DNA from 3 places in the Guyparkeria sp. TX1 genome. Region 2 is predicted to be linked to each of the others. Evidence: predicted binding sites of a transcription regulator. Region 2 holds the regulator's gene; each other region holds the start of a gene.
What was found. Region 2 encodes sigma-54, which starts transcription at its own class of promoters, with help from an activator protein. Its sites were predicted from a motif close to TGGCANGNTNCNTGCTT; they were not measured.
Positions count from the first base shown of each region.

Region 1: the regulator sigma-54 is predicted to act here: its motif matches at 4,878-4,894, upstream of flgF (flagellar basal-body rod protein FlgF).
Region 3: the regulator sigma-54 is predicted to act here: its motif matches at 1,292-1,308, upstream of glnL (nitrogen regulation protein NR(II)).

Region 1 covers NZ_CP144142.1:1,239,366-1,249,710, reverse strand. The annotation lists gene flgK (flagellar hook-associated protein FlgK) at 1-277, opposite strand, end outside; gene flgJ (flagellar assembly peptidoglycan hydrolase FlgJ) at 352-1,392, opposite strand; gene VWP12_RS05850 (flagellar basal body P-ring protein FlgI) at 1,402-2,535, opposite strand; gene flgH (flagellar basal body L-ring protein FlgH) at 2,547-3,239, opposite strand; gene flgG (flagellar basal-body rod protein FlgG) at 3,265-4,053, opposite strand; gene flgF (flagellar basal-body rod protein FlgF) at 4,075-4,818, opposite strand; gene flgE (flagellar hook protein FlgE) at 4,997-6,247, opposite strand; gene VWP12_RS05825 (flagellar hook assembly protein FlgD) at 6,262-6,963, opposite strand; gene flgC (flagellar basal body rod protein FlgC) at 6,988-7,395, opposite strand; gene flgB (flagellar basal body rod protein FlgB) at 7,448-7,861, opposite strand; gene VWP12_RS05810 (CheR family methyltransferase) at 7,955-8,758, opposite strand; gene VWP12_RS05805 (chemotaxis protein) at 8,767-9,726, opposite strand; gene flgA (flagellar basal body P-ring formation chaperone FlgA) at 10,026-10,345, shown strand, end outside.
Region 2 covers NZ_CP144142.1:1,931,657-1,942,001, reverse strand. The annotation lists gene VWP12_RS08975 (glucokinase) at 1-454, shown strand, start outside; gene thiE (thiamine phosphate synthase) at 451-1,137, shown strand; gene hemL (glutamate-1-semialdehyde 2,1-aminomutase) at 1,138-2,427, shown strand; gene VWP12_RS08960 (hypothetical protein) at 2,551-2,880, opposite strand; gene VWP12_RS08955 (HPr family phosphocarrier protein) at 2,898-3,188, opposite strand; gene VWP12_RS08950 (PTS sugar transporter subunit IIA) at 3,185-3,586, opposite strand; gene rapZ (RNase adapter RapZ) at 3,670-4,551, opposite strand; gene VWP12_RS08940 (hypothetical protein) at 4,548-5,513, opposite strand; gene VWP12_RS08935 (PTS sugar transporter subunit IIA) at 5,715-6,197, opposite strand; gene hpf (ribosome hibernation-promoting factor, HPF/YfiA family) at 6,378-6,671, opposite strand; gene VWP12_RS08925 (RNA polymerase factor sigma-54) at 6,693-8,168, opposite strand; gene lptB (LPS export ABC transporter ATP-binding protein) at 8,394-9,167, opposite strand; gene lptA (lipopolysaccharide transport periplasmic protein LptA) at 9,175-9,729, opposite strand; gene lptC (LPS export ABC transporter periplasmic protein LptC) at 9,795-10,345, opposite strand, start outside.
Region 3 covers NZ_CP144142.1:418,579-428,923, reverse strand. The annotation lists gene VWP12_RS02035 (5-(carboxyamino)imidazole ribonucleotide synthase) at 1-472, shown strand, start outside; gene VWP12_RS02030 (DUF4124 domain-containing protein) at 514-1,158, shown strand; gene glnL (nitrogen regulation protein NR(II)) at 1,372-2,484, shown strand; gene ntrC (nitrogen regulation protein NR(I)) at 2,492-3,946, shown strand; gene VWP12_RS02015 (ParA family protein) at 4,057-4,800, shown strand; gene VWP12_RS02010 (NYN domain-containing protein) at 4,870-5,631, shown strand; gene VWP12_RS02005 (ABC transporter permease) at 5,658-8,120, opposite strand; gene VWP12_RS02000 (ABC transporter ATP-binding protein) at 8,120-8,851, opposite strand; gene VWP12_RS01995 (arylesterase) at 8,857-9,537, shown strand; gene murJ (murein biosynthesis integral membrane protein MurJ) at 9,914-10,345, shown strand, end outside.

The DNA of each region.
Region 1 (10,345 bases), 690 kb from region 2:
TGGCGATGTCACTGACAAACTGGAGACGGCTGTTGTCACTGGTCACATCGCGCAGCTGGTTCTCGACGTACTGGTCGAAGCTTCGCGTGATCGACTGCACCTGCGTGCCCGTGCCGACGTAACCGTTCCCCATGAACTGCGGTGTGCGCGCACTGAGGTTGACCGTCTGGCGCGAGTAGCCCTCGGTGTTGGCATTCGAGACGTTGTGCCCGGTCGTCGTCAGTGCACGTTGCACCGCGAGCAGGCCGCTGACCGAGTTGCTGAGGATGTCCGCCATGTTGAGGCCTCGAAGGGTTTACTGCCGACCTTATCGGCCGATTGAGGGAAAACTTGAGCGCCGACTCGACTCGATCACACCGCGTCCTTCATCGCCGGCGAGTTCATAATGGAGATCAGCTTGTCGGCGTATTTGGGATCGGTGGCATAGCCGGCCTGCTGCAGCTCACGGGCGAACTGCTCGGGATCATCTCGGGCCTCCAGCGCCTTGCCGTAGCGCGGGTTTTCCTGGATGAAGCGGGCAAAGTCGTTGAAGGAGGCGGCCATCGAGTCGTACTGGCGGAAGGCCGCCTGTCGGCGCACCAGGCTGCCGGATTCGAATTCCAGGGTGCCGTGGACCTGACGCTCGCCGTCCCAGCTGCGATCGGCCTTGATGCCGAAGAAGTTGTTGCTCGCCGCGCCACCGCCGTCATGCGGCACGTGCTTGCCCCAGCCGGTTTCCAGCGCCGACTGCGCGACCAGCACCTTCGGCGAGACGCCGAGCTTCTCCGCCGCCTCGCGGGCATGCGGCAGGATGGCCTCGACGAACCGTTCCGGCGATTCCCAGTAGGCCGGTTGCTTCTTGCTGCCGGCAGCGTCCGAGGAATTCAGCGCGGCCAACCGCTCTTTCGTCGGGCCAGGCTGCGCCAGTTTCTCGTCGTCCGCGGTGGCGCCGTCGGTCTCCTTGTCCTTCTGCATCCAGGCGTGCGGACGCAGAGTCCATTCGGAGGCATCGGGCAACGGGTAGGCACGCGGCGCCTGTTCGACCACGCCACCGTCCTCGGCGACCTTCAAAGGAAAGCCTTCCGATGGCCGCTCGCCGTCCATGCCACCGGCCTGCTTGGACAACTGGCGCTCGATCATCTCGGCCAGCCCGATGCCGCCGGCGCGGCTGGACAGCTTCTGCGCGATTTCCTGGTCGAACATGCCCTCGAAAGTCTTGGTCTGCTCGCTGTTGAACAGGCCATCACGCGGCGTGGCCTCGCGCATCGATTGGAGCATCATCTTGACGAACTGCGTCTCGAACTGGGAGGCGACCTGCTTGAGCGCCTGGCCCGGATCGTTGCCGGCCTGGGCCTTGAGCTGGTTGAGGCCCTGGAAGTCGCTATACGAGTTGATTTGTGCGGGACTGACCATCACGTCACCTCAGATCACGATCAACTGGGCCTTGAGCGCCCCGGCACTCTTGAGCGCCTCGAGAATGGCGACCAGATCCGAGGGCGAAGCGCCGACCGCGTTCACGGCATTGACAATGTCGTTGAGCTTCACGCCCGGGTCGAACAGGAAGGCCCGGCTGTTTTCCTCCTGAACCGCCACGTCCGAATCCGGGGTGACCACGGTCTCGCCTTGCGAGAACGGTCCCGGCTGGGAAACATCCAGATCCTCATCCACGGTGACGGTGAGATTTCCGTGCGAGACGGCGGCCGCCTCGATGCGCACGTTCTGACCGATCACCACCGTGCCGCTACGCGAATTGACCACCACGCGGGCCGGCCCCTCGCCAGGCTCGAACTCGACGTTCTCCAGCACCGACATGAAGCCGACACGCTGGTCGGGCGAATCCGGCGCACGGATCTTGACCGTGCCCCCGTCAACCGCCTCGGCCACACCACCGCCGAGCATCCCGTTGATCGCCTCTTCCATGCGGCGAGCCGTGGTGAAGTCCGGCTGGTGCAGGTTGAGGAACACCGCCCCGGCACCGCCCATCTTGCTTGGCACGCTGCGCTCGACGGTCGCGCCGTTGGGCACGCGCCCGGCCGTGGGGATGTTGACGGTCACGCGCGAGCCATCGCGCCCCGAGGCATCCAGCCCACCAACGATCAGGCTGCCCTGGGCGACGGCATAGATGTTGTCGTCCGCGCCCTTCAGCGGCGTCATCAGAAGCTCACCGCCCCGCAAGCTGTCGGCATTGCCGATCGACGAGACCGTGACGTCGATCGTCTGACCCGGCTTGGCGAATGGCGGCAGGTCGGCAGTGACCATGACCGCCGCGACGTTGTTCAACTGCACGTTGCCCCCGTCGGGGGAAAGCCCCTGACGCTCGAGCATGTTCTGGATGCTCTGGCGGGTAAACGGCACCTGCGTGGTCTGATCGCCGGTACCGGCCAGGCCGACCACGATGCCGTAACCGATCAGCTGGTTGTCACGCACCCCGGCGAAGCTCGCCACGTCCTTGATGCGTTCGGCACCCGCCTGCGGGGCGAAGCCGGTCGCCCCCGCCGCGAGCAGCAAGGGCAGAAAACCGACAAGGAAGGCTCGAATGGATGTGTTGATGTTCATGCGTCCCACCATCAGAAGGGGAAGACCGGGCTGTTGAAGAAACGAGCCAGCCAGCCCATGTTGTTCGATTCGTTGATCACGCCTTCACCGCCATAGGCGATCTGGGCATTAGCTACCCGCGTGGACATGATGGTGTTGTCCGCCGCGATGTCCTGCGGGCGGACCATCCCGGCCAGCTTGATGAACTCGCTACCTTGGTTGATACCGATCCACTTCTGGCCCCGGATCACCAGATTGCCGTTGGAGAGCACGCGGGCCACCGTGACGGTAATTTGACCGTTGAGGGTGTTCTGCTGACTGCTTTCGCCGTCACCGGCGAAGTCGCGCTCGCCGGATATCTGGGCATTGAGCCGCTCGATCGCCGGGCCGGTCAGCCCAAGCACATTCGGCGGGGTGATTCCCGTCTCCTGGCTCTTGCCGGTCGAGGTCTGTGCGCTCTTGGAAGCCTGCATGCGCTCCTCGAGAACCACCGTCAAGATGTCGCCGACGCGGTAAGGGCGTGAGTCGGCGAACATGTTGTCCACCTGCCCCGTCTGAAAAATGGCGCCGTTGCTCTGTACCGGGTTGTGCTGGGATGCCTCCGGCGGCATGGAGGGTTCGAACTGCGGATCGGGTTTGATCGGCGGCTGACTGGCGCAGCCGGCCAGCAGCGCGAATGCGACCAGCACCGGTGCCCGGAAAAGCGACTGGATTGACGGTTTCATGACGTGCCTCCGCGGATCGGCGTCATCAGACGTTCTGGTTGAGGTACTGGAGCATGCCGTCGGTCGTGGAGATGGCCTTGGAGTTCATCTCGTAGGAGCGCTGCGTCTCGATCATGCTGACCAGCTCCTCGACCACGTTGACGTTTGAACTCTCCAGCGCCCCCTGCTGAATCGCGCCCAGCCCGTTGAGGCCCGGCGTGTCCAACTGCGGCGCCCCACTGGCACCGGACTCGACGAACAGGTTGTTACCGATCGGCTGCAGGCCCGCCGGGTTGACGAAATCCGCCAGCTGGATGTTGCCCAACTGGACCGGTTCGGCCTGGCCGGCCAGCTGCGCACTGACGGTGCCGTCCGTGCCGATGGTGATCGACTGGGCACCCTGCGGGACGTTGATCGCCGGCTGCACCGGCTGACCGTTGGCAGTGACCAGCTGACCATCGCTGTTGAGCGAGAAGTCGCCGTCACGGGTGTAGGCGATGTTGCCGTCCGGCTGGAGCACCTGGAAAAAACCGCGACCGTTGACGGCCATGTCCAGGGCGTTGTCCGTCTGCTGGATATTGCCCTGGGTGTGCTGCTTCTCGGTGGCCACCACGCGGACACCCGTGCCGACGTTCAGGCCGGTGGGCACCTCGTCCTGCTGGTTGTTCGCCGCGCCGACCTGGCGGTAGTTCTGGTAGATCAGGTCCTCGAACACCGCCCGGTCACGCTTGAAGCCGGTGGTATTGACGTTGGCGAGGTTGTTGGAAATCACCGACATGCGCGTCTGTTGCGCGTCCAGGCCGGTCTTGGCGGTCCAAAGTGCGGGTGTGGTCATGGTGTCTCTCCCCTAACTGAATTAACCGAGGCGCATCAGGCGGTCTGCGGCTTCGCCGTTCTCGTCCGCCGTGCGAATCATTCGGCTCTGTGTCTCGAACATGCGGCCGTACTCGATCATGTTGACCATCGCCTCGACGGCATTGACGTTGCTGCCCTCGAGCACGCCACTGGCCACCTGCACGGCGGCATCGGCCTGCGGTTCCTCGGCGCCTTCACGCAGCGAGAAGCGCCCGTCCTGGCCCTTGGTCAAATCGGCCTGGTCCGGATTGACCAGCCGGATGCGATCGACCATCGCCGGGGCATTGGCCTGGCCACCCACCGGGATGATGCTGATGCTGCCGTCGGCATGAATGTCGATCTTCTCGGCCGGGGGTATGGCGATCGGGCCCTCATTGCCCATGACCGGATCGCCCTGCCCAGTCTGCAACTGGCCATTGGCCGTCAGGTGAAGATCACCGCGGCGGGTGTAAGCCACCCGGCCATCAGGCGCTTCCACGGCCATGAACCCCTCACCCTTGACGGCGATATCGAGATCCCGACCGGTGGTCATCAGGGGACCGGCGGATAAATCCGCGCCCTTGCCCTGCGCCTCGGTATAGGCACGCGATGCCTGACCCGGGCCGTAGACCGGTAGCGCGGCAAAGGCATCGATGTCTGCCTTGAAACCCTGGGTGTTCACGTTCGCCAAATTATTGGCGTTGGTGGCCTGGGCCCGTAATGTCTGCGAGGCACCGCTCATGGCGATATAAGCCAAACGATCCATCACAACACCTCCACGATTCACGAATCACAACCGGGGAAAATGCCCCGTTGTCATGGGTAATGCAGGAGGTGTGCCAAGAGAAGAAAACTGGCGAAAGACGTGCCGATTGAAATACTTGCGGGCACGAAAAAGGCGGCCCGCAGGCCGCCCGTTTGGGTCGGTCACTCGCAGAGAGTGATCAGCGGATGCCGATGATGGTGTCGCTCAATGCCTTGTTGGCCTCGATCGCCCGCGAGTTGGCCTGGAAGTTCCGCTGCGCGGTGATCAGGTTGACCAGCTCCTGGGTCAGATCCGTGTTCGAGGTTTCCAGGGCACCGCCCTGAATGGCACCGAAGGTCCCGGTACCAGCCTCACCCGCCAGGGGCTCGCCCGAATCAATCGACTCGATCCACTGGTTGTCACCGACCTGCTTGAGACCCTGCGGATTACGGAAATCCACCAAGGCCACCTTACCCAAGGGGATCGACTCACCATTGGTATAGCTGGCTCGAATCAGGCCATCGGTCCCGACCGAGATGCCGGTCAACTGACCCGTGGTATTGCCGTCGGCCGACTGATCCGCGACGTTGAACGGCCCATTGTATTGAGTCGAATCAGTGCGGAAAGTCATGTCGATACTCAGATCTCCAGCCCCCGTGCCCAAATTCGCACCGGTCTCCGTCACGGTAACCGGGTTGGCACTAGCCGTGTCGAACGAACCATCCGTGTTGAATGTCACCGTCTGCTGGGTCATGTCCGCTACTGGCTGATCATCGATCTGGTAGTAAACATCCCACTCGTTAGGCGTCCCAGTCTTCACGAAATAACTCGTCATCGTGTGCGGATTGCCCAAGGAGTCATAAATCCGCTGCGAGTTAGCTTGATTGTAGGAATCTGGATCGTCCGGATCGAAGGTAGTCACCGGTGGGGTTTCGGCACCTGCGGGCAGGTTGAGTGACAAACTGCCCTCTGTGGTGGCCTGCGGGGCACCGGCGGCAACCGGCAACTGCACCGGGCTGGAAGTTGCCAGCGAGGTCGATTGCAGTGTCCCGTTCTCGTTCACCGGCAATGCTTTGAGATACTCACCCGCCTGGTTGACCAGATAACCATTCTTGTTCACGCCCAATGCCCCAGCCCGACTGAAGACTGACTCACTTGAATCCAGGGACGGCTGGAAGGCGAAAAACCCTTGACCGGAAACCGCCAGATCAAGCGAGTTGTCGGTGAACTCGAGGTTGCCCTGGGAGAACTGCTGGGTCACCGCTTGGTTGATGACACCCTGACCCACGGCGGTCTTGCTGTTACCGAACGCACTGACCGCATAGATATCGCCAAACTCCGCGCGCGACTTCTTGAAGCCGGTCGACTTGGCGTTCGCAATGTTGTTCCCCGTTACCGAGAGATCCTTCTGTGCGGCGTTCAGGCCACTGATGGAGGTATTGAACGACATGACTCGTCCTCCGATTAGTTAATGATTTCAACGATATCCGAGAGCTTGACCGCAGACAAACCGTCGAGATTCAATTCGGGACCATTCTTGGTCACGCCCACACTGCTAATCACCGCCCCGACGTAGGTCTGGGGCGCCTGCCCCTTACCATCCACCGTGGCCGTCGCGTTCACCTTGTAGTTGCCCTCGGGCGCCATACGCCCGTCTTTCAAACGCCCATCCCAGGAGAAGGACGGACGATCCGAACCGTCGACGGGCACATCGATGCTCTTGACCACCTGCCCGCTGGCGTTCGTGATTTCGACACTCATCTTCGAGGCCCCACTGGGCACATCGACCGAGCCAAGCACTCCGGACGGTGCTGTGCTGCCGTCCGCTTGCTGCATGTGGTAGAGCTGAGCGGTGTCCCCCTTGACGAGAGCCGCCTTGCCCACCAGCGAGGAGGCCTGCATTACCTGGTTGGACTGCACCGAATTCTCGAATCCGGAAACCGTCTCATTCAGCTGATTTATCCCTTCAAGCGAGCTGAATTGCGCCATCTGGGCGATGAACTGCGTGTTATCCATCGGCTCGAACGGATCCTGCTGCTCCATCTGTTTCGTCAAAAGCTTGAGGAAATCCGTCTGATCGAGGTTTTTCTTGTCCTCGCCCTTGCTGCTCTTGTTCGCCGCAAGCCCCAGATCGGAATAGATATCACTGGTCACTGAACTAGCCATGTCGTGTCTCCTGCGCTCTAGGGCTTACTGGCTCTGACCCAACTGCAACGTGCGCATGGCGAGCTGCTTGGTCGTATCCATTACCTGGACGTTTGTCTGGTAGGTGCGCGAGGCCGACAACATGTTGACCATCTCCTCGACCGGGTTGACGTTCGAGCTATAGACATAGCCGTTTTCGTCCGCCAGCGGGTTGCCGGGATCATGCTTCGGCGCCGGTTGAGCCTGGGACTCGGTTACCCCCACCACCTTCACGCCGCGACCGCCATTGGCCTCGAGCACGGTCTGAAAGACCGGCTGTCTCGCCTTGTAGGCCTCCTCCGGCGAGGAGGCATCCACGTTGGCGTTCGCCAGGTTCGATGCGGTGGTGTTCAGGCGCGTCGATTGCGCCGCCATCGCGGAGGAAGAAATATTGAAAACGTCGTACAAGCTCATGCTTCACCTGCCTTGACTGAAAAGTGTAGTTCGCGGAAATCCGGCGCAGTCATCACTGGCCACTCAGGGCCTTCTTGATGCCGGAAACACGGCTGTTGAGAAACGAAAGCGTCGTCTGGTAACCCACCGCGTCCTGGGTAAAGCCCACCCGCTCCTTGTCGAGATCGACCGTGTTGCCATCCAGTGCTGGCGCATCCGGCACGGAAAACCCCTCCCGGATCCCCGACGACACGCCGCCGCCACCGATCTGGCGCGGGTCCTCGGTCTTGAGGCGCCCGGCGCTACCGGCAGACGAGGACTTGCTCTGCAACGCGGTCTCCATCGCCTGATCGAACGACATCGCCCGCGCCTTGTAGCCCGGGGTGTCGGCATTGGCGATGTTCTCGGCGCGCATCTTGAGGCTGCGCTCCTGGAAAATCAGGGCATCGTCGTGGATGCCAAGCAGGCGGTCATTGATGATCGACATGAAAAAACCCTCGACACAATGTCAGTGCCGAGGGCTTATGCGATAAGCGTGCCAGTTTTTTGGATAACCGACAGGGGGACCCGTCCGTTGGTGTCAACTCTTGAGTCGGTAGGCGGTGCCACCGGTGGGTAACCGCTCGGGGGTGAAACGGTCGGAGAGTTGGGTGAGCGACTCCGAGGCGCCGAGGATCAGATAGCCGCCCGGCACCAGGGTGTCGGCGATGCGGTCGATGATCTTGGCCTTGGTTTCGCGGGAAAAATAGATCAGGACATTGCGGCAGAAGACCATGTCGTAGCGACGGGATTCGGGACGCAGCTCAAGCAGATTGCCGACGCGAAACTGCGTCCGGCGGCTGATCTGGGGCGAGATCTTCCAGCCATCATTCGCCTTGACGAAATATTGACGCTTCCGTTCCGGCGACAGCCCACGCCCCAGGGAAAGGTCATCGAAAACGCCTTGACGGGCCTTCTCGACCACCGCCTCGGAGATGTCGGTGCCGACGATCTCGAGATTGAAGGGCACCCGCTGCTCGTCCGCAATGATGCTGATCGAAAACGCCTCCTGACCGGTGGAACAGGCCGCCGACCAGATCCGGTAGGTGGCTTTCTTTGCGGCGACCGCCTCGGGGAAGAATTTCTTTTCCAGTGCGGCAAAGGGATAGCCGTCACGAAACCAGAGCGTCTCATTGGTGGTCATGGCATCGACCACGTCGCGCGCGAGCATGCGATCTCGCCGCGAGAGCAATGTCTCGATCAGCGACTCCACCGACGCGTGACCCTTGGAACGGGCCACGCGCGAGAGCCGGGTTTCCACCAGGTACTGCTTGTCACGGCTCAGCAGGATACCGCTGTGCTGCTCCAGGAACGCGCAGAACCGGTCGAACGTTTCGGCCTTCATGCCGCGGGTCAAGCCTCGTCCACGGCGTGGTGCACCTCGTGGCGGCGAAGCGCTTCACCCACGACCCGGGCCAGGTCATCCGGGTGGAACTTCGGGATAAAGCGGTCGGCACCGACCTGCTTGACCATCTTTTCGTTGAACACGCCACTGAGCGAGGAGTGCAGGATCACGTAGATGCCCTTGAGCTGCGAGTCCTGGCGGATCAGCGAGGTCAGCGTGTAACCGTCCATCGTGGGCATCTCGATGTCCGAGACCACCATGGCCAGCCGCTCGAGTTGCTCGGGCTGCTTCTCCTTCCAGCGCCGGAGCGTGTCGATCGCCTCCTGACCGTTCTTGGTGACCACCGATTTCAAGTGCATCTGCTCGAGCGTACTTTCCACCTGCTTGCGCGCGACCACCGAGTCATCGACCACCAGCACCAGATCCGACCCCTTGGCGATCTCGCCGTACTCGCCGATCACGTCGTCGGAGACTGTATCGGCCACGCCGACGACGCGCGCGAAAATCTGCTCGACGTCGATGATCTCGACCAGCTGCTTGTCGATCCGCGCCACGGCCGTCAGGAAGTTTGAGTTGTTGGTCCCGCTCGGCGGGGTCAGCACTTCCTTCCAGGACAGGTTGACGATCCGGTCGACCGAATGCACCAGGAACCCCTGCACGGCACGGTTGTACTCGGTGATGATGACGAAGGCGTTCTGCACCTGCTCGTCGGTCATGCGCCCCTTGCCGATCGCCTCCGACAGATCGATGACGGTGATCGTGTGCCCGCGCACGTCGGCAATCCCGCGAATCGAGCTGTCCGAGTGCGGCACGTCAGTCAGCTTGGGACAACGAATCACCTCGCGGACCTTGAAGACATTGATCCCGAAACGCTGATCGGTGCCCAGACCGAACACCAGCAACTCCAGTCGGTTGCGACCGGCCAGCTGGGTACGGGAATCGACTGATGACATCACGTTGCTTTTCACGGCTAGTCCTGTCCTGGTGACGCAGAAAGTGGCGGGGAGTCTTTGTTAATCAGACGTGGTATCGGCCCGGTCGACGCAATCTTTAGCATCGCACTCAATCCCGCCCCTTCGACCGGGCTGATCTGACCGATCCGCTTCAACGATTCGGCAACGACGTCGTACCGGCATGGTAGCGCAGTCGTCCGAGGGTTGCGCCCACCCCGCCGCAGCGTCGGAGAGAAGGACGCCGGACGCAGGGAGTGGCATGGTAAGTGCTTAACAACGCGGTGCAAGCAACCCGAGGTCATGATTGCATCCCGATGAGTAATTCCCGCGTTATCGCCCGACCGAAAGGCACACCAGCCAGCAAGGCCTTGCTGTGTTCGATGCTGATGCTGGCCGGCTGGTTACTGGCACCGGTCTTGGCGCAAGCCGAGCCGGGCGACGCCCCCGAGACCGTTCAGATGCAGGTCAGCCAGGCCATGGAGGCGTTCCTCGACGCGCAGGAAAGCGGCAATGATCAGCTCACCCTGCGAGCCGGGCGACTCGATCCGCGGCTACGCCTGGGTGTGTGCGATCAGGCACTGGAGATCAACGAGGGCCGCCCGCTCAACCTCAATCGCGGCCGCCAGACGGTGAA
Region 2 (10,345 bases):
CGTCAGTTACGAACGCATTCTCAGCGGTGACGGCTTTTCCTCGCTCTATGCCTTTGCGCGTCACGCGGAGCTCGGGCGACCTGCCCCGGGTGCCGATGGGCAGCTTTCGGCGGCATCGGACCCCAATGCCCTGATCACGCAATGGGCGAATCGCGGCGAGGACGACTGTGCGGTGATCGCCTGTCGGCTGTTCGCCCGGATCCTCGGGGCAGAGGCCGGCAACCTGGCGCTCAAGGCACTCCCGACCGGTGGGGTGTTCCTCGCCGGTGGCATTGTCGGGCACATCCTGCCATTCCTGCGCGAGCAGACGCTCGAGGGCTTTCTCGACAAGGGCCGGTTTGCGACCATGCTCGGCCGTTTGACGCTATGGGTGGTTGCCGATGGCGGACTCGGCCTGGCCGGCGCGCGCCAACTGGCCGAGCGGGAAATGGATTCAAGCAGGGGAGAGCGATGAGCCAGGGCGAGTTGAGCGGACTGTACGTGATTACCGACACCACCCGGTTTCAGCGCGAGGCGCTGGTCGAGGCGGTGAGCGAGGCCATTCACGGTGGAGCAAGAATCGTCCAGTACCGGGACAAGAGCGCGGATGTCACGCGGCGCCACAACGAAGCAGCGGCCCTCGCCGAGTTGTGTCGGCACCATGGCCGCGTCTTTATCGTAAACGACGACGTGGCGCTGGCGACCGAGGTCGGTGCCGACGGCGTGCACCTTGGCCGCGAAGATGCCCCGTTGACCGACACGAGGGCCCGTTTCGAGGCAGCGGGCCTCGATGCGATCATCGGTGTCTCTTGCTATGCTGACCGCCTTCGGGCCGAGCGCGCTTCGGCGGAGGGTGCCGACTACCTCGCCTTCGGCGCGATGTTCCCGTCGCCCACCAAGCCGCATGCCCCCGGCGCGCCAGCGGATGTGCTCAGCTGGGCCCGAGAGCATCTCGGTCGACCCGTCTGCGGCATTGGCGGCATCACGGCGACCAACGTGGGCGACCTGATGCTGCATCGGCCCGACATGATCGCGGTGATCAGCGAGGTGTTCGCCGCCCCCGACATTCGAGCCGCGGCCGAGTCCCTGACGCGGGCCATGGCGGCCGGCATGGCCCGACCCAATTCAAGAACCAACCACGATCCGGAGAATCCCTAGATGACCGCATCCAACCACGAGCTGTTCGAACGCGCGCAGACCCACATCCCCGGCGGGGTGAACTCGCCGGTGCGTGCCTTTGGCTCGGTCGGCGGCGATCCCGTCTTCGTCAAGCGGGCCGAGGGCGCACGCTTTTTCGACGAGAACGACCAGTCCTACATCGATTATGTCGGCTCTTGGGGCCCCATGATCCTCGGGCATGCGCACCCCGACGTGATCGAGGCAGTCCGCGAGGCGGCAAAGAGCGGCCTGTCCTTCGGTGCACCCACCGTCAGCGAGACGCGCATGGCCGACCTGCTCTGCGAGTTGGTGCCGTCGATGGACATGGTGCGCCTGACCTCCTCGGGTACCGAGGCGACCATGAGCGCGATCCGGTTGGCGCGCGGCTTCACCGGGCGCGATCGGATCGTCAAGTTCCAGGGCAACTACCACGGCCATTCCGATTCGCTGCTGGTCGAGGCCGGCTCTGGGGCGCTGACGCACGGCGTGCCGAGCTCGCCGGGTGTGCCCAAGGCATTTGCCGATCTGACCACCACGGTCGAGTACAACAACCTCGAGCAGGTGCGCGAGGTGTTCGCCGAGGTCGGTGACGAGGTCGCCGCGATCATCGTCGAGCCGGTGGTCGGCAACATGAACTGCATCCCGCCGGAGCCGGGCTTCCTCGAAGGCCTGCGCCACGTCTGCGACGAATACGGCGCGGTGCTGATCTTCGACGAGGTGATGACCGGGTTCCGCGTCGCGCTGGGCGGGGCGCAAGGGCATTACGGCATCAAGCCGGATCTCACCACCATGGGCAAGGTGATCGGCGGTGGCATGCCGGTGGGCGCCTTCGGCGGCCGGCGCGAGATCATGGAGATGATCTCGCCCATGGGGCCGGTCTATCACGCCGGCACGCTCTCGGGTAACCCGATGGCCATGGCGGCCGGCGTCAAGACGCTCGAACTGATCAGCGTGCCGGGTTTCTTCGATGTGCTGACCCGTCGCACCCAGGCACTCTGCGACGGCCTGTCGGCTGCCGCGAAGGCGCATGGTATCCCGATGATCACCCAGAACGTGGGCGGCATGTTCGGCCTGTTCTTCACCAACAAGGACCGGGTCGCCAACTTCAACGATGCGACTGCCTGCGACAAGGAGGCCTTCAAGACCTTCTTCCACGGCATGCTTGACGAGGGTGTTTATTTCGCGCCGTCGTCGTTCGAAGCGGGGTTCGTCTCGATGGCCCACGGCGAGGCGGAGATCGATGCGACCGTCGCCGCTGCGGAGCGTGTGCTCGCCCGCATGGCGGGTTGAATGCCAACGGCCCGCTTACAGCGGGTCCGGTCCGTAAAAAAGGCCGCCGGAACGGGGTTCCGGCGGCCTTTTGACGTTCAAGGGCCGATCCGGGCTTCGTGCCCGGTCGGCAATGCGGTCGTTTTACTGTTCGTCTTCGAGATTCGCGTCGGGGTTCCAGCCGGCATCGCGCGCGCGTTGCATCTGCTTTTCGTAGATCTCTGCATGGCGACGGCGCAGGTCGTCGGGCAGCAGGCTCGGAATGCCACCACCGTGCTTGTCCCACTCAGCATTGACCCGGTCGGCCAGTCCCTGCAGGCGGCCAAGCTCCCAGCCTTCGCAGGTCTCGTCTTCCGGAATCAGTCCGAACACGCGGGCGTCGAGCACCAGGCGGCCATGGAACGTCATGCCACCGTCTCGGTCGTTGTCGATGCCGACATAACCATCTTTCGCTGAGTTGCCTCTACGCTGCATGTTGTACTCCGTCTCTCTTATTCGGATTCGTGAAAACGGGCATCGACCAGTTCGGCGATCCCCTCGATAGCCTGGGCCGCATCGTCGCCGGTGGCGGTGACGGTGATCGTCTTGCCACAGGCGGCGGCCAGCATCATCAGGCCCATGATCGACTTGCCGTTGACACGGCGGTCGTTGAATTCGACCTCGATCTCGCTTTCGAACTGTTCGGCGGTGGCGGCAAAGCGCGCGGCAGCGCGGGCGTGCAGGCCGCGACGATTGCGCAGGGTCAACTCCCGCTGGACGACGGGCGCGGTGCTCTCGTTCATGGCCGGTCGGTCGCTCCTTCCTGGATGATGCCCTCGCGCCCCCCACTGCGGGCCTTGGCTGTCATCTGCTCGAGCGGCAGGCGAGGATAGTTCAGGGCACGGACCAGCATGGGGAGATTCACGCCCGACAGCACCTGCACGTCGTGCTGGTCACGCAAGCGGTGGGCGATGTTCGACGGGGTGGAGCCGTACATGTCGGTCATCACCAGCACGCCCTCGCCACTGTCGAGGTCGGCGACGCTGCGGCGGGCGGCGTTGAGCAGATCGATCGGGTCGTCGTCCTGACGGACGTCGAGGTGGTCGAGCCGGGTGGGAAGACGCTCGAGCATGTCGGTGGCCGTCTCGATTAACTGGCCTCCGATGTCGTTGTGACAGATCAGCAGGATTCCGACGGTCATTGCGGGAGTGCTTCCTCGGTCGCGGTCGACGAAACCCGCATCATACCGAAAAACCGGTTCGAGACAGGGGCCGTCGCCACGGTTCAGTGGTTGCCGAGATCACGATGCCGGACCACCAGGTTGGCGAAGGCCGGTCGCAGGTCACGGGCAATCTGCTCGACGATGTAGACCGAGCGGTGCTTGCCGCCGGTGCAGCCGATCGAGCAGGTGAGGTAACTGCGATCACTGTGGCTCGCCTCGGTCAGCATGTGTGTGAGAAAGTCCGCGATACGCGTACGGGTCTCGTGGGTCACGGGGTGTTGTTCGAGGTAGTCGACGACCGGTTGATCGAGACCGCTGTGCGAGCGAAGTGCCGCCGACCAGTGCGGGTTGGGCAGAAAACGCACGTCGAAGAGAAAGTCGGAATCGAGCGGAATGCCGAACTTGAAGCCGAACGACTGGATCAGGATGCGCGGCCCGGCCTCTTTTTCACCGATCAGACGGGCACGCACGTCCTCGCGTAGCTGGTGGACGGTGGTCAGGCTGGTGTCGATGACCAGGTCCGCGTAGGCACGGATCGGCATCAGCAATTGCCCTTCGCGCGCGATCGCCTCGACCAGGTTCTCGATCTGGTAGGAGAGGGGGTGGCGTCGTCGCGTCTCGGAAAACCGGGTGATCAGGCGTTGACGATCGGCCTCGAGGAACAGGCTGCTGATCTGCAGTTCCGGCAGACGTTCCTTGAGTCGGTCGATCCGGTCGGGGAGGCTGGCCAGCGATTGCTCCGGTGCGCGCGCATCGATACTGATGGCGATCCCCCGGGCGACGATACCGCCTTCCAGGTAGCTTTCGGCGAGATGGTCGAGCAGGTCCGGTGGCAGGTTGTCGATGCAGTAGAACCCGCTGTCTTCCAGCGCGGCCAGGGCCACGGACTTGCCGGAGCCGGATTGCCCCGTGACGAGTATCAGGCGCGGAAACGGTCTGGTCATGACCAGGCCTCCGGTTTTTCGTCGGGTCGCGGGGGGATCTCGCCGTCGGCGAACAGCCGCGCGATCTGCCGGCTGGCCGGCTGGCCGCCGCGCTGGCGTTCGAGGTTACGCTGACGCACGATCGTTTCCAACAGGACGGCGAGGTTGCGCCCCGGTGCTACCGGCAGGCGCCAGACGGGGATAGTCTGGCCGGCGACCCGTTCGTTACCGCGATCACCGAACAGGCGTTCCTCGGCACCGATGGGACGGCCGGCATCGCCGGGGTAGAGATCGACGATCAGGCGGAGGTATTTGCGAGTTTTGAGGGCGTTGCTGCCAAAGAGTTCGCGAATGTCGACGATGCCGATGCCCCGGACTTCGAGCAGGCCGAACAGGCGATCGGGACAGGAGCCCGTGACTTCCTCGCCGTGAACGGTGAAGCACGGTGCGTCATCGGCGATCAGGCGGTGACCGCGGCTGAGGAGTTCGAGTGCGACCTCGCTCTTGCCAATGCCCGCCGAGCCGCGGATCAGCACCCCCAGCCCGCTGACCTCCATGAACACGCCATGGCGCCAGTCCTCGTTCGTGTTGCCACACAGGCGCCGCAGCCGGCGAGCGATGGTTTCATCGTCCTCACTGCTGCTCAGGATATGGATGTCGGCCCCTATGCTCGGGACCGTGGCGTGCCGATCGAGCCAGTCGGCAAGTACGTCAGCGTGTGCCTGGCTGAGAATGATCACCCGCGGCGGGGTGATCGTCGCCACCGGCCCATTGGCCCGCTGCAGGCACTCTTCACCGCATTGCAGGTAGTGACGCAGCGCCGGGGAGATCAGTGCGACGCGCGTGGGAATCCAGGGATTCGCCGGGCCGACCAGGCGTTGGTCGTCGGCAACCGGTGTGTCCCAGCCGTCGGGAAGCGCCTGCTGCCAGTCGCCGTCGCCGGCATCGGAGGGGAGGTGGCGGTATGTAAAGCTCGGGATCATGGCCTGCCCGTTTGCCGATCAAGGCTCGATGGTCGGGCGTAAGCCCGAATTAGGGAAGGTCTGCACGAATCGATCGCCATTCTGGCTCGCGGGTTCGCCCCACTCGGCGTTGCGCCCCTTGTGAGTGACGGCGGACCGCGCCTTGCACCCGAACCCCTGGTGTCCCCGGGGTAACGCTATCCATTCGTGCAGACCTGCCCTCTAGCTGGCGGTCGCTTCTGCGCTGTCCTTAAGCCACTCTACCATCAGCGCCTGAACGCGCTCGGCGCTCTGGGCCTCCATGATGGTCTCCCGCTCGTCGGGATCGTTGAGATGGCGGGCCAGGCGGCCGAGGATTTCCAGGTGTTGTTCGGGGCAATCCTCGGGAATGACCAGGCCGATCACCAAGGTGACTGGGGCGCCATCCGGGGCGCCGAAGTCCACGCCTTCTCGCAGCCGGATCAGGGCACCTCGCGGGGTGAGGATGTCATCGACCCGGCCGTGGGGCACGGCAATGCCATGACCGATCGCCGTGCAGCCCAGCCGTTCGCGGGCAACCAGGGCCTCGAAGATGCGGGTGGCCTGCTGGCCACCCAGTTCATCGTCGGCCAACAGTCCGGAGAGTACCTCCAGGACTCGCTTGCGGCTCTGGTACAGCTCGTCGATCCGGATGTGATGGATCGGAAACAGCTCGGCAGTATTCATTAAGCACCCTGTCGGTCGACTGGCCGCGAGGATCGCTCACGGGTCGGGGCGGGAATGTGTTGAATCGGCGCGCATCATAGCGTGTTGCGCCGGCTGTGCAACACCGATTCCGACGTGGCGAAGGGAGCGATCAATGCGTGCCTCCCATCATCCGCCGGCGATTACGCCGGCGGGGCCGGCTCAGCGGTGGCTGGTCAGCTTTTCCTTGTGCTTGACGATCTGCCGGTCGAGCTTGTTGATCATGGCGTCGATGGAGGCGTACATGTCGTCGGTGACCGCCTCGGCGTGCATGTCCTGACCGCTGACGTGCAGGTTGGCTTCGGCTTTCTGCGCTTCCTTGCGTTCCACGGTCAGAATGACGTGGATATCCACCAGCTTGTCGAAGTGTCGTTCAAGACGAGTGAACTTCTCGTGGACGTGGGCCTTGAGGGCCTCGGTAACGTCGACGTGATGACCGGTGATGTCTATCTGCATGTGCCGCTCCTTATAAGTGCGTTATATCAATCGCTTGCGGTCGGTTGATGAGGCGATCCCCATCGCCTCGCGGTATTTGGCGATCGTCCGTCTCGCGACGTCGATCCCCTCGTCTCCAAGCATGGTCGCAATCTTGGCATCGCTCAAGGGCTTCTTGGGATTTTCTTCCTCGACCAGTTTCTTGATGCGTGCCCGGATGGCGGTGGCGGAACATTCGCCGCCGTCGCTGGTGCCGACGTGGCTGGAGAAGAAATACTTGAACTCGAATACGCCCCGGGGGGTGAGCATGTACTTGTTGGTGGTCACCCGGCTGACCGTCGATTCGTGCAGTTCGAGCGTCTCGGCGATCTCGCGCAGGACCAGGGGTTTCATGGCGATTTCGCCCTGCTCGAAGAACTCGATCTGCCGGCGCACGATTTCGCGGGCGACGTTCAGCAGTGACTCGTTGCGGCTGCGCAGGCTCTTGATGAACCAGCGGGCCTCCTGCAGGTGGTTGCGGATGTAGGTGGCATCCTTGCCGCGGCTGGAGCGGTCGATCAGGCCCGCGTATGTCTGGTTCACTCGCAGTCGTGGCGCGATTTCCGGGTTGAGGTCGACGTGCCAGCCATCCTCGCGATGCGTCACGAGCACGTCCGGCTTGATGTAGTCGGCCGCCGTGTCGCCGATGGACAGCCCCGGGCGTGGGTCGAGCATCTGGATGAGTCTCAGCGCCGATTCGAGTCGTTCTCGACTGATGCCCAATCCCTTGGTGACCTGTGGCAGTTCCCGCCGGGCGATCGCCTCGAGCCAGTCGCCCTCCAGGACGGCACGGGCATCGGCGGCCGCCGGGTCGTCGCCATGCCGTTGGTCGATCTGGATGATCAGGCACTCGGCCAGCGAACGCGCACCGACACCCACCGGGTCGAGCCGCTGGATATAGTGAAGCGTGGCCTCAACCTCCTCGACATCGATTCCCGGCAGCTCGTCCTTGAGCAAGGCGACGAGTTCCTCGAGGGGCTCCTCGAGATAGCCGGACGGTTCAATGGATTCGATCAGTGCCGTGGCGATCCGGCGGTCGGTCTCCGACAGCGTGGCCAGATGAATCTGGCTTAGCAGGTGATCGCGGAGATTGTCCTCCCCGGTCGATTGGGTCGCGAAGGGGTCGTAGTCGTCGCCGGGGGTGTTGGCGCTAAGAGGGGTGCTGCCATCGGACTCGTAGTAATCATCCCAGGACGAGTCCACCACCAGGTCGTCGTCGGCCGACTTGTCCTTGCGGTCCTCGAGCAGTTCCTCGCCGGCCTGCACGCCAGGGTCCTGCTCCTCGTTGGCATCCTTATCGGTGGTGTCTTCCTCGGGTTGCTCGTCTTCCGCGACCTCGAGCAATGGGTTGCTGTCGAGTGCCTGCTGAATCTCGAGGCTCAGTTCCAGGGTGGAGAGCTGCAGCAACTTAATTGATTGCTGCAGTTGCGGCGTCATCGCCAGCGACTGCCCCAGGCGAAGTTCGAGTCCTGCCTTCATGCCGGCCATGTCGAACCCTCCGCGGTGGCACCGGCGCCGAGTTTGGAGCGAGCCAAGGGTTCGGCTGCCGTGGGTGTTGTCAAGCCCGGGAACAGGCCATGAAGGGGGAGTGCGCACGCAATTTGCATGAGATCGAGTTTAGCCGATCGGAGGCGCACTATGCCAACGATTTCGGCTCGGAAGCCACCTTGCCTATTTCGCCGGTCGGACGTCCGGTGGGGGGCATTACAAGGTGAAATCGTGGCCCAGGTAGACGTCCCGAACCGACTGGTTAGCCAGCAACTCCTCGGCCGTGCCGTGCGCCAGGATTGTGCCGTCGGAGACGATGTAGGCCCGCTTGCACACGCCGAGGGTTTCGCGAACGTTGTGGTCGGTGATCAGCACGCCGATGCCGCGATCACGCAGGTGCTCGATGATGCGCTGGATATCGATCACCGAGATCGGATCGATCCCGGCGAATGGTTCGTCGAGCAGCATGGCTCGGGGGTTGGCGGCGAGTGCCCGAGCGATCTCCACGCGACGACGCTCGCCACCGGAGAGGGATTGGCCCTTGGAGTCGGCGATGTGGGTGATGTGGAGCTCCCGGAGCAACTCGTCAAGCGCTCGAGGACGCGTGGCGCGATCCAGATCGCGGCGCAGCTCGAGAATGGCGAGGATGTTCTCGCGCACGGTCAACTTGCGAAAGACCGAGGGTTCCTGCGGCAGGTAACCCAGCCCGAGGTGGGCGCGCCGGTCGATCGGCGTGTGCGTGATGTCGCGGCCATCGAGATAGACCGCGCCCTGATCGACGCCGACCAGCCCGACGATCATGTAGAAGCTGGTCGTCTTGCCGGCTCCATTGGGACCGAGCAGGCCAACGATCTCGCCGGCCTCGACGCTCAACGACACGTCGCGCACGACCGGGCGAGCCCCATAACTCTTCGACAGGCTTTTGACCTCGAGCAGGGCGTGGCGCTGCTGTTGAGCGGCAAGGTGAGATTGGGTGGTCGCCTCGGTCATGGTCGCGTCAGTCCCCACCGTTGTCGTCTTTCTTGTTGCGTGGCTGCAGGGTCATCTCGACACGTGCTTTGCCGCCTTCCTCACCGGCCTCGACCACCTCAGTGCCGAGATCGTAGGTGATGCGCTCGGACCGGATCTCGTCCCCGGTACGTTTGAGCCATGCCTCGCCCGTAAGAACGACCGAGCCCTCGCCCGTGCGGTAGTCGGCCTCGCGCGCCTCGCCCTCGACCCAATTGCCTTCGTCATCGCGCTCCCGGAAGGTGGCGGGACGGCCCTCGAGCACGGCCCGTACCAGCTCGCCGTCCTCGAGGTAGAGCGTGGCGCGGTTGCCGGTGGCGTGCAGGCTGCCCTGATCGATTACCACGTCACCGGTGTAGACGCTGGTGCCTTCCTGGTACTTGGTCACCTTCTTGTCTGCCTGAACCTTGACCGGCTGCGTCCGGTCGGCCTGAGCAGCGAGGACTGGCTGGGCACCGAGGCCGATCATCAGCGCCAGGCCGAGTGTCCCGAGCCGGTTTGCGTGGCTGCGGCGTGAGCGGATGAAATGCGTCGGGATGTGCATGATGTGATCTTCCTGCCTTCTCGCCGGCGTCGGGGCGGCGTTCCTGCCGTGCCGAGTCGGGTGGGTTAGTCGGTTTTACCGGTTGAACCCGGTTGGATTTCGTCGCGAACCTGCCCGGTCTGGGTCAGGACCTCGATGCCCCAGTCGAGGGCTATCTTTTCGGCGTTACTGTGCCAGCGCGGCGTGCCGTCCGGCGCGGTCTCGCTGAATCGAGCCGGGACATCCGTGCGTGCCCGGCGCTGTGCCGGGTAAAGCCAGAGTTGTTCGGTGGTCAATTCCAGCAGCCCGCGCTCCTGGTGTGGCTCGCGCTGGGCGTGAACCGATCCCGCCAGTTCGACGGTCTCGCCTCGATCGGTCACCGTGCCGCGTTCGGCACGCAGTGTCCATGGCGGCACGGCCGGATCGGCATCCAGCAGGGTGACTCGCGGGGAGTCGAGCTCGTAGCGGTCTCCCGTTGCTGTCTGGTCAAGCTGGATGGCCTGCGTGCTCTGAAGCTGGTAGGCAAGTTGGCCTGCCTCGTCGTATTGCCAACTGATGGGATTGTCGAGACGCTGGGCATAACCGCTGGCCGTATCCCGGGGTAGGGCGAGCTCGTCGGCGAGGTTGTGCCACGCCA
Region 3 (10,345 bases), 800 kb from region 2:
CATCCTCTGGCAGACCACCGCCCATACCAGCGACCCGCTGCAGGCGGATGCCGAACGCGCGGCGCGGCTGGTGATGGAAAAGCTCGATTACGTCGGCGTGCTGGCGATCGAGTTCTTCGTCGTGGATGGTCGGCTGGTGATCAACGAGATGGCACCGCGCGTGCACAATAGCGGCCACTGGAGCCTGGGCGGTGCGCTCACCTCGCAGTTCGAGAACCACGTGCGCGCGGTGATCGGCTGGCCGTTGGGCGAGACCGACCCGCTCGGCGAGGTCGCCATGCTCAACCTGGTCGGCAGCCTGCCCGACCCGGCGGCGGTGCTGGCCGTGCCGGGTACCCATTGGCACGACTACGGCAAGACCCCGCGTCCGGGGCGCAAGCTCGGTCACGTCACGGTCACCGCGCCGGATCGCACCGCGCTTGAGTCCCGACTGGATCGCCTGCGTGCCGTGATCCGGCCGCCCGGGTCCTGACGCCGAGGCGTAACCCGCCGCCAACCATCGAGGGAGTGTTCATGCGAGTCGTCACTGGAAGATCGCCGCGTCGCGTCCACCTGCTCTGGCCCCTGCTGCTGGTGCTGGCCCAACCCCTGTCGGCCGCCAAGATCTACCAGTACACCAACAGCGCCGGCGAGACGGTGTTCACCGACGAGCCGGTCGAGGGCGCGGCCGTCCACGAGGTCGAGGATGCCCCGGTGATCCCCATGACGCCGGTGGACGTGCCCGAGCCTCGCCAGGGCGAGTCCGCCCCGACGGACCGTCCCGAGCCGTCTGCCGATGTACCCCGCGACGCTCCGGCAGGATCGGGCGAGACGACGGGCGCGGAGGCTGGCAAGGATGCCGCATCGCGCGAGGCAGGCGACGAACCCGCGGGCTACCAGCATCTGGCCATCGTCGAGCCAGCCGATGGCGAGGTGGCCAGTCGTCTGCAGGGCAGCATCACGGTTGCGCTGGTGATGCAGCCGAACCTGCAGGGCGGCGATCGAATACGCATCCTCGTCGATGGCGAGCCGCGCGTGCGTGACTCCTCCGGACGTCGTCACCTGATCAACGGGCTTGCGCCCGGCGAGCACGTGCTGGTGGCGCAGATCCACCGCGACGGCGAGGTCGTCAAGGAGAGTGCGCCGGTGCGTTTTCAATTGATGACGCCCTCCCAATAACGGTGCGATCGTCTATTCTCATGCACTGACCTGGTGCAATCGTTTGCTGGCCAAACTCCCCGGCTCGGGCTGGCAATCAGGGCAAACCCCGTCACCATGCGATCCGTCATGGTCCGTCCACCGGTTCTCGGCCGGGCACGCTAATTGCACCAAAATCGTCAGCCGCCCGGCAGGCCTGGCCTGTCGATCGTTTCGCGCCCGGTGGAGCAGTGCATGAACCCGAGATCCGAGCCCCGGCTTGCCGACACCCTCAACACCGCGATCGTGGTGCTCGACGAGCGCAATCGGCCGATCTATCTCAACTCGGCGGCCGAGCAGTTTCTCGGCACCAGCTACAGCGCCGCGCTCAAATCGGGCTTCGACACGGTGTTCGCCGCCAATCCCCTGCTCGCCGAGACCATCCGCGAGGCGCTGGTCTCGCAGCAGGTCATGACCCTGCGCGAGATCGAGCTGGTGCTGGCCCACGAGTCCACCCGCGTGGCCGACTGCGCGATCACGCCGCGACCGGACTACCCCCGCGCTCGGGTGATGCTCGAATTCAACGACATCGAGCGTCACCTGCGCATCTCGCGTGACGCGCGCATCAATTCCCTGCAGATGACCACCCGGCAGATGATGCGCGGGCTGGCCCACGAGCTGAAGAACCCGCTGGGCGGCCTGCGTGGGGCGGCGCAGTTGCTGGAACGCGAGTTGCCCGACGACCGCCTGACCGAGTACACCCGCATCATCCTGCAGGAGACCGATCGCCTGCGCGGGCTGATCGACCGCATGCTCGGCCCGATCGACCGGCCGGACTGCCATTGGGTAAACGTCCACGAGCCGCTCGAGCAGGTCCGTCAGCTGCTGCGGATCGAGGCCGGTGACAAACCGCTCGACTGGCAGTTGGACTACGACCCGTCGATCCCCGACGTCTGGGCTGATCGCGACCAGTTGGTGCAGGTGCTGCTCAACCTCGCCCGCAATGCCGTCCAGGCCATGCGCGAGGGCAACACGCCAGAGCCGCGGCTGACCTTCCGCACCCGCGTGATGCGCCAGTTCACCATCCACGGCAAGCGCCACCGTCTGGCCGTGCGCATCGACGTCGAGGACAACGGCCCTGGCGTGCCCGAGGACCTGGTCGAGACCCTGTTCCTGCCGATGGTCAGCGGCCGGGCCGGTGGCAGCGGGCTGGGACTGTCCTTGGCCCAGACCATCGCCGAGCGCCACCAGGGCATGATCGAGTTCGTGCCCAAGCGTGGCCTCACGCGGTTTTCCCTGATCCTGCCCATCCACCCCGACGGCGACCATGCCCCGGGGCGGAAAACATCTCTTTCTCCGACTGAGTGAGCCGACCATGCAAGCCGCCGACAAGCCGAACAATGGACGTCCCATCCCCCGCCTGTGGGTGATCGACGACGATCAGGCCATCCGCTGGGTCCTGGAACGAGCGCTCGCCACCACCGACTTCGCCGTGGAGTCCTTCGACGAGGTGGCCAGCGCCCAGGCCCGGCTCGATCGCGGCGACCTGCCGGACGTGATCTTTTCGGACATCCGCATGCCCGGCGAGGACGGCTTGAGCTTCCTTACCCGGCTGGCCGTCGAGCACCCAGAGATCCCGGTGGTGATCATGACCGCACACTCGGACCTCGAGAGCGCGGTGGGTGCCTTCGAAAAGGGGGCGTTCGATTATCTCGCCAAGCCGTTCGACATCGACGAGGCGGTGCGCCTGGCCGAGCGGGCCTATGACGCCTCGCGGGAACGCGCGCAGCATGCCGCCGTGCCGGAGGAGGCCGAGTCCGGCTCGGAGCTGATCGGTAATGCCCCGGCCATGCAGGAGATCTTCCGCGCCATCGGTCGGCTGGCGCGCTCGTCGGTCACCGTGCTGATTAACGGCGAGTCCGGCACCGGCAAGGAACTGGTCGCCCGGGCCCTGCACCGGCACAGTCAGCGTCGCGACGGGCCGTTCGTCGCCCTCAATACCGCGGCCATCCCCAAGGACCTGCTGGAATCCGAGCTCTTCGGCCACGAGAAGGGCGCGTTCACCGGCGCGGCCGCCCAGCGGCGCGGCCGGTTCGAGCAGGCGCAGGGCGGCACGTTGTTCCTCGACGAGATCGGTGACATGCCGCTGGAGTTGCAGACCCGCCTGCTGCGGGTGCTCTCCGACGGCCACTTCTACCGCGTCGGCGGTACCTCGCTGATCCAGAGCGACGTGCGCGTGATCGCCGCGACCCACCAGCGGCTCGAGGAGCTGGTCAAGGAGGGGCGTTTCCGCGAGGACCTCTACCACCGGCTGAACGTCATTCGCCTCAAGCTGCCCTCCCTGCGCGAGCGGGTCGAGGACATCCCGCAGCTGATGCGCTTTTTCCTGGTCCGCGCCGCCGAGGAACTGGGCGTGCCGGTCAAGACCCTCACCCGCGCCGCCGAGGCCCGCCTGTGCGACTACCCCTGGCCGGGCAACGTCCGCGAGCTGGAGAACATCGCCCGCTGGCTGACCGTGATGGCGCCGGGCAACGAGATCAGCATCGACGACCTGCCCGATACCATCACCGAAGGGCTGGGCGGCGAGCACGCCGTCGCTGGCGACGACCAGTTGCTCTCGCGCTGGACCAGCGACCTGTCGCGCTGGGCCGATGCCCGGCTCAAGGCCGGCGACCAGGACCTGCTCGCCACCGCCGGGCCGGCCTTCGAGCGCACCCTGCTGCAGGCCGCGTTGGCCTACACCGGTGGGCACAAGCAGAAGGCAGCCGCGCTGATCGGCTGGGGGCGCAACACCGTCACCCGCAAGCTCAAGGAACTGGGCGAGCACTGACGGGAAACCAGCGCTTCGCTCGTGACCGTCGGTGCCGGCTGTCACAAAGTCCGCCCCCGCCCGATGCTATGCTCGGCTGGACGTTCAATCGAGGCAGGAGCAGGAGAGGCATGGCCCAGACGGTGGCGCTGTATTCGGTCAAGGGCGGGGTGGGCAAGACCGCCGCGGCGGTCAACCTGGCGGCGTTGTCGGCGGCGGCCGGTCGGCGCGTGCTGGTCTGGGATCTCGACCCGCAAAGCGCGGCGTCGTGGTACCTGCAATCGGAGGCGGGTGCGGAGCGGTCGGTCAAGAAGCTCCTCAAGCCCAAGGGGCTGGCTGCCTCGGTCCGCCCCACCATCCACAACCACCTCTGGGTACTGCCTGCACTGCCCGGTCAGCAGGCGATCGAGCACCATCTCGCTGACAAGAAGGATGCCGGCTATCGGCTGGCCAAGCTGATCGACCCGCTCGCCGAACAGTTCGAGGAAATCTGGATCGACGCGCCGCCGGGACTGTCGCTGCTGGCGGACAACGTACTGCGCGCGGCCGACATGGTGCTGGTGCCGATGGTGCCCACCCACCTGTCCGAACGCACCTGGTTCCAATTGAAGCGCCACCTCGACGAGCGCCACATCAACCCCGAACGGCTGCGCGCCTTCCTCTCCCTGGTCGACCGTCGCCGGCGCATGCACCGCGAGTTCGCCGACCGCCATCGCCACGACATCCCCGAGCTACTCGACAGCGAAATCCCCTACGCCTCAGTTGTCGAGCAGATGGGCGAGGACCAGCAGCCCTCCGTCTACCGCGAGCCGCGCCACCCGGCCAACCAGGCCTACCGCGCCCTCTGGGACGAAATCGACGATCTCTTTGCCTGATGATTGCCGGAATGCACGCCATACATAACGCAAGGGCCATCAAAGGGCCAATAACGAAAGGAATTCATCATGGCCAACGGACATGGCTCGAACCTCTCACTCGCTGTTCTGATTGACGCTGACAACGCCCAGCCGGGCATAGTGGATGGCTTGATGGCCGAAGTGGCCAAGATCGGCGTCGCCCACGTAAAGCGGATTTACGGCGATTGGACCACCCCGCGACTGGGCAAGTGGAAGGCGGTGTTGCTGGATCATTCCATTCAGCCCATGCAACAGTTCGGTTACACCAGCGGCAAGAACGCCACCGACAGCGCAATGATCATCGATGCCATGGACCTGCTTTACACGAATCGCTTCGAGGGATTCTGCATCGTATCCAGCGACAGTGATTTCACCCGCCTGGCCGCACGGCTCCGCGAATCGGGACTGAGTGTCTTTGGCATTGGCGAAAAGAAAACACCGAAGGCCTTCGTCTCAGCCTGTGACCGCTTCATCTACACCGAAGTGTTCACCGCGCCCGAGGAAGAGGACGTCATGCCCGTGCACAAGCCCCGTGGTGGCAAGGAACTGCGGGGTGACACGGCGCTGGTGCGGCTCGCGCGTGCGGCTGTCGAGGCGACGTCGGACGAGAATGGTTGGGCCAATCTGAGCCTGGTCGGCAATTACATGAGCAAGACAGCCAATGACTTCGATCCGCGCAATTACGGCTACACGAAGCTCAGTTCGCTGTTCGAGACCATTGGGCTGTTCGATCTCGATCGTCGGAAAAGCGGTGTTTTCGTTCGCGATGCGCGTCGAAATGAGGAGAAGGGCGGTAAACAAGCCCCATAGGCTCGGTTCCACGCATCCTGCTGCAATCAGCCCCGCAATGCGCGGGCCGGGGCGATACTTGTCATTCGGCGGGCCAGCAGCGGCGTGACCAGGGCCGCGAGCAGAAGGCCGGCGCCCAGCCCCCAAAGGAGCAAGCCGGGGTTGAACGCCAGCGGCAGGCCGAATACCCGGGCCGAGAGCGTGGCGCCGACGGCCATCGCGGCAACGGCCGCGAGCATTCCCACCAACAGCCCGAGGGTGAGGAACTCGATCCACAGCGCGGCGACCACCTTGCCGCGACTCGCGCCCATTACCCGCAACACGGCGGCGTCGTGGATGCGCTGGCGCTCGCTTGCACCGAAGGCGGCCAGCAGCACCACCAGGCCGGCGGCCAGCGTGAAGGCGAACACGTACTCCACCGCCTGGCTGGCCCGGTCGATCAGCGTGCGCACCTCGTCGAGGATCCGAGAGACGTCGAACAGCGTCACCGTGGGAAACTCGCGCAGCAGTGCCACCTGTGTTTCCGGCGCGCCGTCGGGGAAATGAAAGCTGGTGATGTACTGCGTGGCCACGCCGTCCATTAGCGATGAGCTGGCGATGACGAAGAAGTTCGGTCGCATCGAGTCCCAGTCGACTTCACGCAGCGAGGTGATCGGGCCGGTCACCTCTCGGCCGTCCACGGTGAAGGTCAACCGGTCGCCCAGCGACCAGCCGAGCGTCTCGGCAATACCCTCTTCCACCGAGAAACCCTCGTCGCCCAGATAGCCGGCGGTGACGCGGTTGTGCGCGGCGGCTTCCTCGCCCACGGAGAGGTTGAATTCCCGCGTGGCCAGTCGATGGGCGCGCCCATCGTAGCGCGCCTTGTCCACCGGATCGTTGTCCAGTTCGGTCCAGCGGGCACGCAACATGGGGTAGAAGCTGGCGTTCTCGATGCCGGCATCCTGCAGGAAGGCGCGCATGCCATCGACCTGTTCGGGCTGGATATTGATGGCGAAGATGTTGGGTGCATCGGTCGGGATCTGGCGCTCCCAGGCATCGATCAGGTCCGAACGGACCACCGAGAGCAGCAGCACCGCGGTCACGCCCAGCGCGAGCGCGGCGATCTGGGTGGCGGACATCCAGCGGGCGCGTGCCATGCGCGCCAGCCCGAAGCGGGCCACGCCCCGGGCCGGCCAGCGGCGCAGCAGCGTCACCAGCAGCCAGGCCACGGCCAGGAAGACCAGCAGGCTCGCCCCCAGCCCGACCAGCACCCACAACGTCAGCGCGGCATCGCGGGCCTGGAACCAGACCAGCAGCGTGATCGCGGCGATACCCGCGCCGAACAGCAGCGTCGCCGCAGGGCTGGGCGCGACCGCGTGCTCGACCAGCACCCGCAGCGGCGGGGTGTGCTTGAGCTGCACCAGGCTGGGCAGGGCGAAGCCGAACAACGCGACCAGCGCGACCGCCAGTCCCAGCGCCACCGGTGTGAATCCCGGTGGCGGCAGGTCGACCTCCAGCACCTGTGCCATCAGGTCGGCGAGCAGCAATTGCGTGAGCGCGCCGATGGCGATGCCCGGGATGGCGGCCAGAAGGGCCAACATCAGCAGGCGCCAGCGGTAGATCGCCCCGATCTGCTTGGAGGACGCGCCCAGTGCGCGCATCAGCGCGGCTGCCCCCTGCTGCACGCGGTTGTAGTGTCGTGCCGCGATCACCAGCGCCGCGCCAGCGAGCAGCACGGCGACCACCGAGGCCAAGCCGAGAAAGCGCGCGGCGCGGTCGAAGGCGGTCTCGAACGCCGGTTGGCTGGATTCCGGGCGTTCCAGCTGCAAGCGGTCGGGCAGGCGCTCGGCGAGTCGCTCGAACCGGGCGTCGCGATCGGTGGCATCGCTCGCCAGCAGCAGGGCGTGTTCGACGCGGCTGGTGTCGGTCACCAGCCCGGTGGCGGCCAGATCGTCGTGGTGGATCATCAACCTGGGCGCGGCCTGGGCAAAGATGTTGCCCACGTCGGGTTCGCGTTCGAGCACCGCGCCGATCGTCAGCTCTGACTGCCCCACCGCGATCGAATCGCCGATCGCCGCGTCCAGTGAGAGCAGGGCGCGTCGGGCGATCCAGGCCTGCCCCGGTGGCGGGCCGTGCTCGACCGTGCTCACCGTCTCGCCGTCGTCGATGCGCAGGTCGCCGCGCAGCGGGTAGGCGCCGTCGACTGCCTTGACGCCGACCAGCTGGCTCTGCTGCCCGGCGAGTGCCACGGTGGGAAAGCTGACGTGCCGGCTGGTGGTCAGTTCCAGTTCCTGGGCGATCCCGACGACCTCGTCGAGCGGATCGGGCGATTCCACCCGGGCGTCGGCGGCGAGGAACTGGGCCGCCTGTGCACGCATCGCCCCGTCGACGCGGTCGACGAAGAAACCCACCGCCGTCACCGCCGACACGGCCACCAGCAGGGCGAGCAGCATGGGCGTGAGCAGCCCGTTTTGCACCTCGCGTACCAGCCCTTGCCAGGCCAGTCGGGCGTTGTGCATGGCCCCGGCCATTATTTCGGACCCCGAAGCGCATCCGGATCGGGTTGCCAGTCGCTGACCCGGCCGGCATTCACCTCGAAGCCCCGGTCGCAGCGGGCGGCCAGGGCCGGGTCGTGGGTCACCAGCACCAGGGTGGTCCGGTGGCGTTCGCGCAGGCGGAAGAGCAGGTCGATGACGTGCTCGCCGGTGGCCGTGTCCAGCGAGCCCGTGGGTTCGTCGGCGAACAGGATGTCCGGTTCGATCACGAAGGCGCGCGCCAGTGCGACACGCTGCTGCTCGCCGCCGGAGAGTTGGCGGGGCATGTGGGCAAGCCGCTCACCCAGGCCGACCTCCACCAGTGCCTCGCGTGCCCGGGCCTCCGCGCCACGTTCGCCCGCCAGTTCCAAGGGCAGGGCGACGTTCTCCAACGCGTTGAGTCCGTCGATCAGCTGGAAAGACTGGAACACGAAGCCCACATGCCCGGCGCGCACCGCCGCTCGGCCGTCTTCGTCCAGGTCCTCCAACGACTGGCCGGCCAGCGTGATCCGACCGGCGGTGGGCGTATCCAGCCCGGCCATCAGCGCCAGCAGCGTCGACTTGCCGGCCCCCGACGGACCGACCAGCGCGACGGCCTCGCCGGGGAAGATTTGCAGGGTGGCCTCATGCACAATGGTCAGCGGTTCGGGCGTGCGCACGGTCTGCGTGACGCCCTCGACGGTCAGGATTGGCTGGCTGTCGTCTCGGGGGGTATCGGATGAGGACATGGAGAATGCTCGGAAGTCGTTTGTCGGCTGGTATCGCCGGGCTGTTGCTGCTGTGTTTCGGAGTCGGCGCGAGTATAGGTGACGACAGCCCGTCTGCGCCGACGCAGGGGGCGACGCAAGTGCTGGTATTCGGCGATTCGCTCTCGGCGGCCTACAAGCTGCCGGCCGAGGACGGTTGGGTCGCGCTGCTGCGTGAACGCCTGGACCAGCGCGTTCCAGGCTTGTTCGAGATTACCAATGCCTCGGCCAGCGGCGAGACCACCTCCGGCGGGCTCACCCGCCTGCCCGAGGTCCTCAATACCGGTGCCTACGACTGGGTGCTCCTGGAACTGGGCGCCAACGACGGCCTGCGCGGACTGCCGTTGGGCGTCATCGAGACCAACCTGCAGACCCTGATCGACCGGGCCGAGGCTTACGGTGCGGAGGTGGTGTTGCTGGGCATCATGCTGCCCAGCAACTACGGCCCGGCCTACGCCGATCCCTTCGCCGCCATGTACGCCCGACTTGCGGAGGAGAATGATCTCCCGGGGCTGCCCTTCCTCCTGGAAGGAGCCGCCGACGATCGCGAGTTGATGTTCGACGACGGCATCCACCCGAATGCCGAGGGGCAGAAGCAGGTGCTGGAGAATGTCTGGGACGTGGTGGCGCCGTTATGGGGGCTGGAAGCCTCCGAAAGGACGCCGTGATCCCAACGGCTGTGTTCACTGAAATAAACAAGACCACCAGAGGGCGAGTCGATCCCCGTATGTTTCGCCGAGTATCGCAGTGGAAGCCGAATCAGTCCGAAGGATTGCGCGCAGGGACGCGCGCAACCGTGCCGTCGAGCAGGGATGCCCGTCGGCACGGCTCGGCTGGAGCGAGAAACGCAGGGAACCGCGCCGCGCGCGGCGAAACATCCGGCGCTTTTCTTTTCGGCGGTTTTCTTTCACGCGAGCAAAGAAAATCGCCCCGGTCGCTGAGCACGGCGGTAGTGCGGAACCGCCTCGCGTCACAGGCGACCGGAACCGAGCTACTTCGGTTGATTGATGCAGACGAGCGCGGGAGTCGGGAGGAATTGACCGCATGAGCATCTGGAAGAGCAGCGCGGCTTTCGGCGGCATGACGATGATCTCGCGGGTGCTGGGTTTCGTCCGCGACATGCTGCTCGCGCGGGTGTTCGGCGCCAGTGCGTCGATGGACGCCTTCTTCGTCGTCTTCAAGATTCCGAACTTCCTGCGCCGGCTGTTCGCCGAGGGCGCTTTCCAGCAGGCGTTCGTGCCGGTGCTGTCCGAGTACCGCGAGACCTCGACGCGCGAGGAGCTCAAGCGTTACGTCGATTACATGTTCGGCACGCTGGCGGCGATCGTCGCGGTGGTCGTCGCCCTGGGGCTGGCCGGGGCACCGCTGCTGGTCCTGCTGTTCGCACCGGGCTTCACCGACGATCCGGCCCAGCTCGAGCTGGCCGAGACGATGCTGATGATCACCTTCCCGTACCTGTTGTTCATCTCGCTGACC